Regions from separate parts of the Stenotrophomonas geniculata genome, predicted to be linked through region 1. Evidence: riboswitches for the same ligand, from Rfam matches in the RefSeq annotation. Region 1 holds a riboswitch; the other holds the start of a gene.

Region 1 (5,460 bases):
GGCCAGCTGCAGCAGCGCCTGCAGCAGGAGCAGGACCCGCAGGCGCAGCGCGTGCTGGAATGGCTGCAGGCACATCCGGACGCACCGACGCCGCTGCCGGTGAGCGTGTGGATCGCGGCGGATGGCCGCATCTCGAAGCTGGAATTCGACAGCCTGGGCGATGCCCAGGTTGACGCAGACCTGCGCGCGACCCTGCAGGCAGCGCCGTTGCAGGCGGCGCCACCGGCCGACATGCGCCAGCCGCTGCGGCTGGGCCTGGTGCTTACCCAGTAGATCCACACCATGCGTGGATATGCCTGGTAGATGCCGACCTTGGTCGGCAGGCACGCCAACCAAGGTTGGCAACTACCGGTGGCCCCCAGCCACGCATGGCGTGGCTCTACTGCGTTGCCACCTGCGGTTCACGCGCGGCCGCGCTCCATGCGCGCAGGCCGAACACGGCCAGGCCGAGGAAGAACACGTACAGCGCGGCGGTCACGTGCAGCGACTTGAACAGGTACGCACCCACATAGACCACGTCCACCGCGATCCACACCCACCAGCAGGCCACGTGGCGGCGTGCCTGCCACCACTGGCCGACCAGGCTCAGCGCGGTCAGCATCGCGTCCAGCCAGGGCAGTGCGGCATCGGTGAAGGTATGCATGGCCGCACCCAGCGCCACGCCACCACACAGGCCGATGGCCAGGTCGCGCAGCAGCTTGCCGCGCGCCAGCGGCACGATGCGGATGCTGCCCTCATCGGCGGCATGCTGCCGCCAGTTGAGCCAGCCGTAGACCAGGAAGCCACCGAAGGCGACCTGCAGCAGGGTGTCCGAGTACAGCTTGGCCTCGGCGAATACCAGCCCGTACAGCGTCACCGACAGCAGGCCCACCGGCCACGCCACCAGCCGGCGCCGGGCCATCAGCCAGACGCCAAGGATGCTGCACAGTGCGGCGGTCCACTCGAGCATCACGCCGCTCACAGCGCGAACGTCACCGACAGGCGGGCCTGTCGCGGTGCGCCGGGGAACAGGTAGTAGTCACCGCCGCTGCTGCCGGTATCGCGCCAGTAGAAGCGGTTGAACACGTTGTCCACCGACAGGTTCCAGGTCACCGCACGCTCGTGCAGGCGATGCTGGAAGCGCAGACCAGCGTCGAACACCGAGTAGTCCGGTGCGCGCACGCCGCCGTCGGCACGTGCGACGTTGGCACCGGCATAACGCCAGCCGCCAGTGACATCCAGGCCCTGCACGAACGGCAGCGCATAGGCCACATGCACGCTGGCCCGCACCTTCGGCACATTCACAAGCTGATGGCCTTCATAAGCCGGCGTGCCTGTGTCGCGCGCACGCGCCTGCAGCACGCTGGCACTGGCCACGATCTGCAATGCGTCGGTCAGCTGGCCGTTGGCGGTCAGCTCCAGGCCGGTGTGGGCCTGGGTGCCTTCCTCGACGAAGGTGTAGCCCACGTCGCTGTTGTCCGGCCTGGCGTACTGGTACGGCTGCGAAATGCGGAACACGGCCGCACCCAGGGTCAACGCCTCGACCGGTACGTACTTCACGCCCACTTCCAGCTGGCGCGACTGCACCGACGGCAGGAAGGTGTCGGCATTGCTGGTCCAGAACGGCGCTTCCTGGCCCAGCGAAATGCCGCGCACGTAACTGGCATAGGCGTTGAGCTGGTCGGTGGCCTTCCACACCAGCGCGGTCTGCGGCAGGAAGCGCGACAGGCGACTGTGGCGCTGCGGGGTGCCGCGCTTGTCGTAGGCCCGCTCGTCGAGGCGCACGAAGCGGCCACCGGCCAGCCACTGCCAGTCGTCACCGAAGCTGATCCGGTCCAGCGCGAAGAAGGCGGTCTGGCGGCTGTCCAGGCGACGTGCGGACGGGCCGGGCATCTTCGGCGACGGCTCGAACACCGGCACCGGTGCCTCGTGGATGTTGGTGGTGCCGACGTACTCGTTGACGCTGGGGCGCTTGTCCACGGTGCGGCGGAAGTAGTCGGCACCGAGGGTCAGCTCATGGCCGACGCTGCCGGTCTCGAAACGGCCGCGCAGCTCGGCACGGGCCTGCTGGTTGCGGCGGGTGTCGCCCGGGCTGCGGTAGTCGTAGACGTCGTAGTCGCCATTGGGCGCGAAGTAGTTGCCCGGCACGGTGCCATCGGCGCACTGCGTGGCGTAGTAGCAGCCGTAGGCGAAGGCGACGTTGTCGTCGATCACCGACCGGCTGTGGCCGACCGACACGCGCGACTGCCAGGCGTCATTGAAGTCGTAGGTGTGCAGTGCGGTGATGTTGGTGCTGGCGATATCCACCGGGCGCTGCCACGGCTGGTAGCCGAGCAGGTGCTCGCGGTCGACGCCGCGCGGCAGGTCACGCGCGCCCAGCAGCTGGTAGCCGGACACCGAACGCTGCGAGCTGGTCTGGTAGTTGGCATCCACTTCCAGCTTGCCGCGTTCGCCGATCAGCCAGTCGGCCGCCAGCGAGTAGAAATTGCGGCGGCCATCGGCGTGCTCGACATAGGAATTGCTGGAATCCCACGCGGCATTCAGGCGCAGGCCGAAGCGCGGGGTGATCCAGTGGCCGACATCGACGGCGAAGTAGCGCGAGCCTTCCGAATCGGTACCGAGCGTGGCGGTGCGCACTTCGGCCGGGCGCTTGCCGATGTAGTTGATGATGCCACCCGGTGCCATCACGCCTGCGGCCAGGCCGGCTTCACCCTTGAGGATCTCCACCGACTGCACGTTCTCCAGCGCCAGGCGCTGTTCGCCGGCGATGGACAGGCCGTTGAAGCGGTAGCCGGTGGCGGCGTCCAGCGCGAAGCCACGGATGGCGATGTTCTGGTAGTAGCCCACCGGCGCATACGCATCACCCAGCGAGGCATCGTTGCTGGCCAGCTCGGACAGCGAACGCACCTGGCGGCGATCGAGGTAGTCGCGCTCGAGCACGTTCACCGAGGCCGGCGTGTCCTTCCAGCTGCCGCCACCGAAGGCGTTCACGCGCGAGGTATCGGCCTTCGGTTTGCCGGCCTGCACGCGCACCGCTGCCAGTTCGGTCGGCGAGCGTTCGGCGCCATTGGCAGCCGCATCAGGGGACGCCTCGGCCTCGCTGGCGTGCAGCGGCAGCGCGGCGCAGAGGGCGAGGGAGAGCAGGGTGGGGCGAAGGCAGCGGTTCATTCGATTCGTCTTCGGACAACAAGGGAGACGAAGCGACGGCGCGCAGGTGCACCGGCCCATAACGGGGGTGTGGCTGCGGCTCAAAGCTCCCTACGCCGGTGCAAACCGGATCAGGTTCCAAGGGACTCTCTCAGCCTGGCAGATCCAGGCACCCCCGCTTCAGGTGACCATTTCACTACAAATGGTACGGATTTGCGAGCCGGCGCCCTTCAGGCTGCCGCGTGCAGGGCCTGCAGCAGTGCCTGTCCCGGCGCGCTGTGGAACCACGCCGGGTGCCCCAGCATGAAGGGCTGCCACGCCACGTCGGCATTCGCGGTCGAGCCGGTGACACCTTCGAAGTACTCCACTTCGGACAGTGCGAAGTCGAAATGGACCATCGGCAGCAGGTCGGCCAGCAGGTGCACGCGTGCCGCCGACAGCGGCAGTACCTGGCGGTAGCCGTCGAGCAGGGCCAGCGCGATATCGATGCGCACCGCCTCCATGCCGCGCTCCAGCTCCAGCCACGCCACCGCGTTGCGCTCGATCGCGGTGGCGAGGTCGAACAGTGCGCTGGTGGGCGAGGCCAGGCCGAAATCCAGCACGGTGCTGATCTGCCCATCGCGCCACAGCAGGTTGGAAACATGCCAGTCGTTGTGGGCCCACAGCCGCGGCTCGTCGCGCAGGCGCCTGGCCAGGCCGGCATGCCACGGCAACACGTCACGCTGCAGCTGCGCTTCCCACGGAGTGCGCGCGAGATAGCGGGCCAGCCCGGGGCGCTCGTGCAGCCCTGCCTTGATGGCCGCGACCGGATCGTCGGCGCGGATCAGATCGTCGCGCGCGACCAGCACATGGGTGCTGCGCTGCGCCGAGTGATAGCTGGCCGCAGCGCGGTGCAGCTGTGCGAGTGCGCGTCCGGCTTCACGGGCCTGCGCGATATCGGTCAGCAGCGACCACGACACCGCGTCGCGATACAGGTCCTCACCGACGCCAACCGCATGCAGCTCGAAGGTCCATTCGCCATGCTCGACGGCAGTGTGGCCATCGGTGGCCGGCAGCACCTGTACTACCGGCACGCCGGCGGCGGCGAGATGGGCGATGAAGTGGTGTTCTTCTTCCAGGCAGGCCGCACTGCGCACGCTGTGGTGGTGGCGCTTGATGAACAGCGCGCCGTCCACGCCGTCGACGATGGCGGCGGCCGACAGCGGTCGGGGGCTGTGCCAGCGCGGTTGGCTGTGCTCGCCCAGCTGCGGATAACGCCGGCGCAGCCACGCGATGTCCGCCGCGCTGATCGGTGGCCAGTCGGCAGCGACCTCGTCGTTGTTGAGGCCCTGCACGCGGTGGGAAGAAGAATTCATGCCGCAGCCCCGGTGGGGAAAGTCACATCCAAGGCTGCGCATTCAACGCCATGCACGCGGCCAACGCAAACGGGCGGGTCATCGACCCGCCCGTCCGTGCATCAGCTGCGGTGATGCTGCCGCGCTTCTTACCAGCCGCGATGGCGGCCGCGGTCGTGGTAGTAGCGGTTGTCGTAGTAGCGCTCGCGCTGCCAGCGACGATCGTTGCCACGGTCGTAGTAGCCGCTGCGGTAGTAGCCACGGTCGTAACGGCGATCGTAGCGGTCGTCGTAACGGCGATTGTCGTAGTAACGACGGTCGCGGCGGTCGGAGGTCGTCAGGTTGCCGATCGCCCCGCCGGCCACGGCGCCGCCCACGGTGGCGGCAGGATCGCCGTTGGAGAGCAGGTTGCCGGCCACGCCACCGACCACGGCGCCGACCAGGGTGCGCTTGTCCTTCCTCGACATCGCGCTGGCATCGCTGACCACGGCCACACCGGCCACCAGTGCCAGAGCCATCGCCAGACCACGGAAGCTGAGTGCGGAAGTACTGAGCATGTAAGTTCTCCTGTGAGGTGCATGCCACGCTGGGCAGGGAGGGCGCGGGGCGCCCCGGCTGCCGTGGTGTCCACGCTGGCGTTCCAACGTTGCCGGAACATTGCCTGGTCCACCGTGCGGCTTGCGCATTCATCTAGCGGCAGGTGGCATGAAGCGAGGCTGAAAGCGGCCTCGGCCGCTCAGCTGGCAGAAAGGGAAAAGGCCACGCGGACGTGGCCCCTCCCTTCTCTCCCAAGGCGCTGCGGGCTTAGATGCCCATCGCCTTCTGTGCCTGCCGGGCCTGCTCCTGCTGGGCATCCTGCTGCTGGTGCAGCACGTTGGGCGCACCCTGCACGGCACCACTGCTGAGCGCAAGGCTCTGCTCGCTGGCGGCACGGGTATCCACCGCCACGCGGCCGGCGGCGGGGTCACCGATCGTGCCCTGCACGGCAAACAGGCGCTCA
Region 2 (5,460 bases), 980 kb from region 1:
GTGCCAACAGCAGCGCCGCCAGTGCAAGGTTGAAGTTGGACAGCCATTTCATGCCGCGGCCGACGCCACTGAGCGTGGACGCCATGTACAGAACGAAGGCCATCGCAATGATCGTCAACTGCAGCGGAACGCCCGCCTGCACGCCGAATACGCGTTCCACGCCGGCTGCGATCTGCACCGTGCCGAAGCCCAGTGCTGTAGCCACGCCAATCGCAGTGGCAACGACCGCGGAGATGTTGACCACACGCCCGATCCAGCCACGATGGTGACGGCCGATGATCGGTTGCAGCATGTCACTGACCTGGCCACGGCCGTTGCGGTTGAACTGGAACCAAGCCATTGCCAGGCCGATCAACGCATAGATGGCCCACGGGTGCAGGCCCCAATGGAAGAATACGTAGCGCATGGCAGCACGCGCAGCGTCCATGCTTTCAGGTGCCAGCCCTTCCGGTGGTTTGCTGAAATGCGAAATGGGCTCGGCGGCGCCCCAGAACACCAGGCCGATGCCCATGCCGGCGGCGAACAGCATCGACATCCAGCTGGCCCGCGAAAATTCCGGTTCGGCGTCTTCGCCACCGATGCGCAGGTTGCCGAAGCGGCCGAAGGCCAGGTACATCAGGAATACCAGGGCGAGGAACACGACCAGCAGGTAGAGCCAGCCGATGCCGCGGATGAGTTCGCCGAGGATGCTCTGCACCACGGTATTGAAGGGACCGGGTGCAACACCGGCGAGCAGCACCAGCAGCAGAACCAGTGCAATGGAAACGCGAAACACCATGAAGGGGCTTCTCCGATCAAGGGATTGAGGGGAGCGAGCAGAGCTTGCTGCGAGGGGCCGGCGACATGAAGCACAGACCGGGCAGGGGCCGCGAAGGCGGCGAGGAAACACCGGCCGCAGCGGCACGATGCGCGTGCACGTTACTGAATGCGATGTCACGGTTCTGTTAATACAGAAACAGCGGATCCACGCCGTGCGTGGATGGAACAGCCAGGAGCTGCGGTGCGTTCTATGGTCTAATGCGGACCAAGAAGCGGGGGTACCGCGGCCATGTGGCCACGGTTGAGACAGTCCCTTGGAACCTGATCCGGCTCATACCGGCGTAGGGAAGCTTTGCAGTGCAGCCATGCCCGGACTCCGCCCAAGGACCGTCCGGGAGCGGCAGCAGTGCGCCGCCGCTTCGTCCCTGACCTTCCTGGACGATGCCCGATGAACGCACAGCTCTCCGCCCTGCAGCAACAGGCCCAGCAACTCTCCGAATCCGTGACCCGGCCCATTCCCGGCTCGCGCAAGATCCACGTGCCCGGCTCACGTCCGGATCTGCAGGTACCGATGCGCGAGATCGCGTTGACCCGCACGCCGACGTTGTTCGGCGGCGAAGAGAACGCACCGGTCACGGTCTACGACACGTCCGGTCCGTACACCGATCCGGAGGTGCGCATCGATCTGTCGGCCGGTTTGCCGGAACTGCGCCGCGGCTGGGTGGAAGAGCGCGGTGATACCGAGCAGCTCGAAGGACTGAGTTCTTCGTTCGGCCGCGATCGCGAGCAGGACCCGAAGCTCGATGCGGTGCGATTTCCCGCGCGCAGCCTGCCACGCCGTGCGCGTGCAGGTGCCAACGTCACCCAGATGCACTACGCGCGCCGTGGCATCATCACGCCGGAGATGGAGTTCGTCGCCATCCGCGAGAACCAGCGCCTGGACGCGATCCGCGATGCCGGCCTGCTGCAGCAGCACCCGGGCGAGGCATTTGGCGCCTCGATCCAGAAGATCATCACACCGGAGTTCGTGCGCGATGAGATCGCACGCGGCCGCGCGGTGCTGCCCAACAACATCAACCACCCTGAAAGCGAGCCGATGATCATCGGCCGCAACTTCCTGACCAAGATCAACGCCAACATCGGCAACAGCGCGGTGTCCTCGGGCATTGCCGAGGAAGTGGAGAAACTGGTGTGGGCGATCCGCTGGGGCGGTGACACGGTGATGGACCTGTCCACCGGCAAGCACATCCATGAGACCCGCGAGTGGATCATCCGCAACTCGCCGGTGGCGATCGGTACCGTGCCGATCTACCAGGCGCTGGAGAAGGTCGACGGCCGTGCCGAAGCACTTACCTGGGAGATCTTCCGTGACACGCTGATCGAGCAGGCCGAGCAGGGCGTGGACTACTTCACCATCCACGCTGGCGTGCTGCTGCGCTACGTGCCACTCACCGCCAAGCGCGTGACCGGCATTGTCAGCCGTGGTGGCTCGATCATGGCCAAGTGGTGCCTGGCGCACCACAAGGAGAATTTCCTCTACACGCATTTCGAAGACATCTGCGAGATCATGAAGGCCTATGACGTGACCTTCTCGCTGGGTGACGGCCTGCGCCCGGGCTGCATCGCCGATGCCAACGACGCCGCGCAGTTCGGTGAGCTGGAAACGCTGGGTGAGCTGACGAAGATCGCCTGGAAGCATGATGTGCAGACCATGATCGAAGGCCCCGGCCATGTGCCGATGCAGCTGATCAAGGAGAACATGGACAAGCAGCTGCGCGAGTGCGGCGAGGCGCCGTTCTATACGCTGGGCCCGCTGACCACCGACATCGCGCCGGGCTACGACCACATCACCAGCGCGATCGGTGCGGCGATGATCGGCTGGTTTGGTACCGCCATGCTCTGCTACGTGACGCCGAAGGAACACCTCGGCCTGCCCAATCGCCAGGACGTGCGTGACGGCATCATGGCCTATCGCATCGCCGCGCATGCGGCCGACCTGGCCAAGGGCCATCCGGGCGCGCAGGTGCGCGACAACGCGCTGAGCAAGGCGCGCTTCGAGTTCCGCTGGGAAGACCAGTTCCATCTTGGCCTGGATCCGGAGAAGGCCAAGGAATTCCATGACGAGACGCTGCCGAAGGATGCGCACAAGCTGGCGCACTTCTGCTCGATGTGCGGTCCGCACTTCTGTTCGATGAAGATCACCCAGGACGTGCGCGACTACGCCGAGGCCGGCATGAAGGAGAAGTCGGCGGAGTTCCGCGCGGCCGGTGCCGAGGTCTACCGCCAGGGGTGATGCGGAAGCGGGGGTGCCGGCCAGCGGCCGGCGCTACCGCTCATCACACCGCTCCCGGCTATCCTCGGCCCACCACCCTGGGGAAAGGACGCCATGCCCGTTGCCATCACCACCCGCTGGCTGGCCATTGCCCGCCGTCATCCTTCGGCCTGGCTGCTGGGAGCCCAGTTGATCGCCGTGCTGCTGTACCCCGCGCTGGATGACACCGCTGCGGGCCGCGCGGCGCTGGGCATGTTCGGCATGGCGGTACTGGGCCTGGCGCTGTGGGTGGTCCAGCGCAGCCCGCTGGGCACCTGGCTGGCGCTGCTGCTGGCCATTCCTTCGGTGGTGTTCTCGCTGGCCGGTGCATTGCTGGATCGCAGTGCGCTGCTGACCACCGCGCAGCTGCTGGAAAGCCTGCTGTACTTCTATACGGCCGGTGCACTCATCGCCTACATGCTCCAGGACCATAAAGTCACCCGCGATGAACTGTTCGCGGCAGGTGCGACATTCACGTTGCTGGCCTGGGCCTTCGCATTTGCTTTCGCCGTGTGCCAGCAGTGGTATCCGGGCAGTTTCCAGGGCACCGGTGGTGGTGCACAGCGCACCTGGATGGAACTGCTTTATCTGAGCTTCAGTTTGCTCTCGGGTGTCGGTTTGAGCGACGTCGTTCCACTGCATCCGCAGGCGCGTGCATTGGTCATGCTGGAGCAGTTTTCAGGCGTGATGTACGTGGCTTTGGTGGTTTCGCGACTGGTCGGATTGACCATGCTGCGGCGCATGTGAAAATGAACGCCAGATAAAAATTTCGCGCCCCGCAGGGCGCGAATGGTGCAGCAAATTATGTGAATGCGTCGGCGAGAGAGAGCCTGGATGTCGACCACGCGATAGGCGAGGTAACCCGCATAGGCTAGTATTCGCCCGCTTCATTGTTTTTGCGGTATGCGCCGATGCTTTGTGCGGAGTCTGGCTTTTTGCTGTTCCCAGGACGGGAGGGTATCGAAGGCAAACGCTGCCCCGGACCTGTCTCTACTGTGTAGCGGAAAATGAACAGCAGTGAAAACCAGCCCCCCGGATTCGATCGGATCCGGATCGGAGAGTGCACTGTCACTCTGTCCTCGCGAGAAGTCGAGGTCGTCGGTGCGCGTCGCCCGCGTCGGCTGACGCCGAAGGCGCTGGGCGTGCTGCGTGTACTGCTGCGCCAGCCCGGGCGTGTTGTCACCCGCGATGAACTGTTCGCGGAAGTCTGGCCGGACACGCTGCCGACCAACGATGTGCTTACCCAGGCCGTCACCCAGCTGCGCAAGGCGTTCAGCAACGACGACGACAACGGCCAGGCCTATATCGAGACCATCGCCAAGACCGGCTATCGCCTGCTGGTGCCGGTGCAGGTACTGGACGATGTCGAGGCGGCACCGTCCTCAGAAGCCGATGACGGAATCGCGGACGTGCAACCGGTGATGGGCATCGCCGAGGAGAGGCCGGCACACGTGCAGGCATCGCGCCGCCGCTGGCGCCATGTCCGCCGGCGCGTGCTGCTGGTGCTGGGCGTGCTGATGCTGGCCACGGTGGTGGTGCTGGCCGCGCTGCTGCTGCGGCGGGCACCGGCCAGTAGTTCAGCGGTGGATGCGGCCGTGGAGAACGGCACGCGCGTGATCGGCAGCCCGCAGCGTCCCTATCGGTTGATCACCGCAACCAGCGGTTTTGAAACCTATCCCACGCTTTCACCCGATGGCTCGTTGGTGGCCTATGAAGGCGCCAACGAAGACGGGCAAGGTGGGGGGGCGATCAAGGTACAGACCTCCGGCAACGCGCCAGCGCGGCAGCTGCTGGCTCCGCCGGCCGGCTCGGTTGACCGCTTCCCGAGCTGGTCGCCGGATGGACGCGAGATCGCCTTCGCGCGGTTCAGCAGCAACGGCGGCTGCCAGGTGCTGATCGCCAGCGCGACCGGTGGTGCCCTGCGCCAGGCCACGCGGTGCGATGGCACCGAGCTGCTCAGTTTCGACTGGACGCCGGACGGCCGTGGCCTGGTGTTCGGCAGCATGGTGGGGCGCTATGCCCATCGGGGCATCCGCAAGCTCGATCTGGCCAGTGGCCGATGGGAGGCGCTGGACTACGGTGTTGCCGAGGATGACTTCGACTATGCGCCGCGCTACTCGCCTGATGGCAAGTGGCTGGTGTTCGTGCGCAATCCGCAGCTGGGCGACCTGTGGCGCATGCCGGCAGCGGGGGGCACGCCCGAGCAGCTGACCAGCGAGGCCGCTGAACTGCGTGGCTGGGCCTGGTTGCGTGATGGCCGGACGATCGTGTTTGGACGCCGTGTCGACAGTGAAGTGCGCCTGTACTACCTGGACGTCGAGAGCCGCACGCTGCGCGATGCCGGGCTCGACGACGCACAGTGGCCGGCCACTGCGCGCCGCGCGGGCATG

What was found. Region 1 has a riboswitch for thiamine pyrophosphate ahead of RI032_RS08125 (TonB-dependent receptor). Riboswitches for the same ligand answer to the same signal wherever they lie in the genome.
Region 2: linked by a shared signal. The riboswitch ahead of thiC (phosphomethylpyrimidine synthase ThiC) and the one ahead of RI032_RS08125 (TonB-dependent receptor) in region 1 are both predicted to bind thiamine pyrophosphate.

Annotation. Positions count from the first base shown of each region.
Region 1 covers NZ_CP140571.1:1,728,267-1,733,726, reverse strand. Annotated here, with positions in the region: gene RI032_RS08135 (hypothetical protein) at 1-273, shown strand, start outside; gene pnuC (nicotinamide riboside transporter PnuC) at 380-949, opposite strand; gene RI032_RS08125 (TonB-dependent receptor) at 958-3,147, opposite strand; TPP riboswitch at 3,218-3,313, opposite strand; gene RI032_RS08120 (phosphotransferase enzyme family protein) at 3,357-4,481, opposite strand; gene RI032_RS08115 (glycine zipper 2TM domain-containing protein) at 4,610-5,017, opposite strand; gene RI032_RS08110 (peptidoglycan-binding protein) at 5,265-5,460, opposite strand, start outside.
Region 2 covers NZ_CP140571.1:2,710,459-2,715,918, forward strand. Annotated here, with positions in the region: gene RI032_RS12490 (BCCT family transporter) at 1-778, opposite strand, end outside; TPP riboswitch at 1,024-1,125, shown strand; gene thiC (phosphomethylpyrimidine synthase ThiC) at 1,208-3,052, shown strand; gene RI032_RS12500 (ion channel) at 3,146-3,817, shown strand; gene RI032_RS12505 (winged helix-turn-helix domain-containing protein) at 4,078-5,460, shown strand, end outside.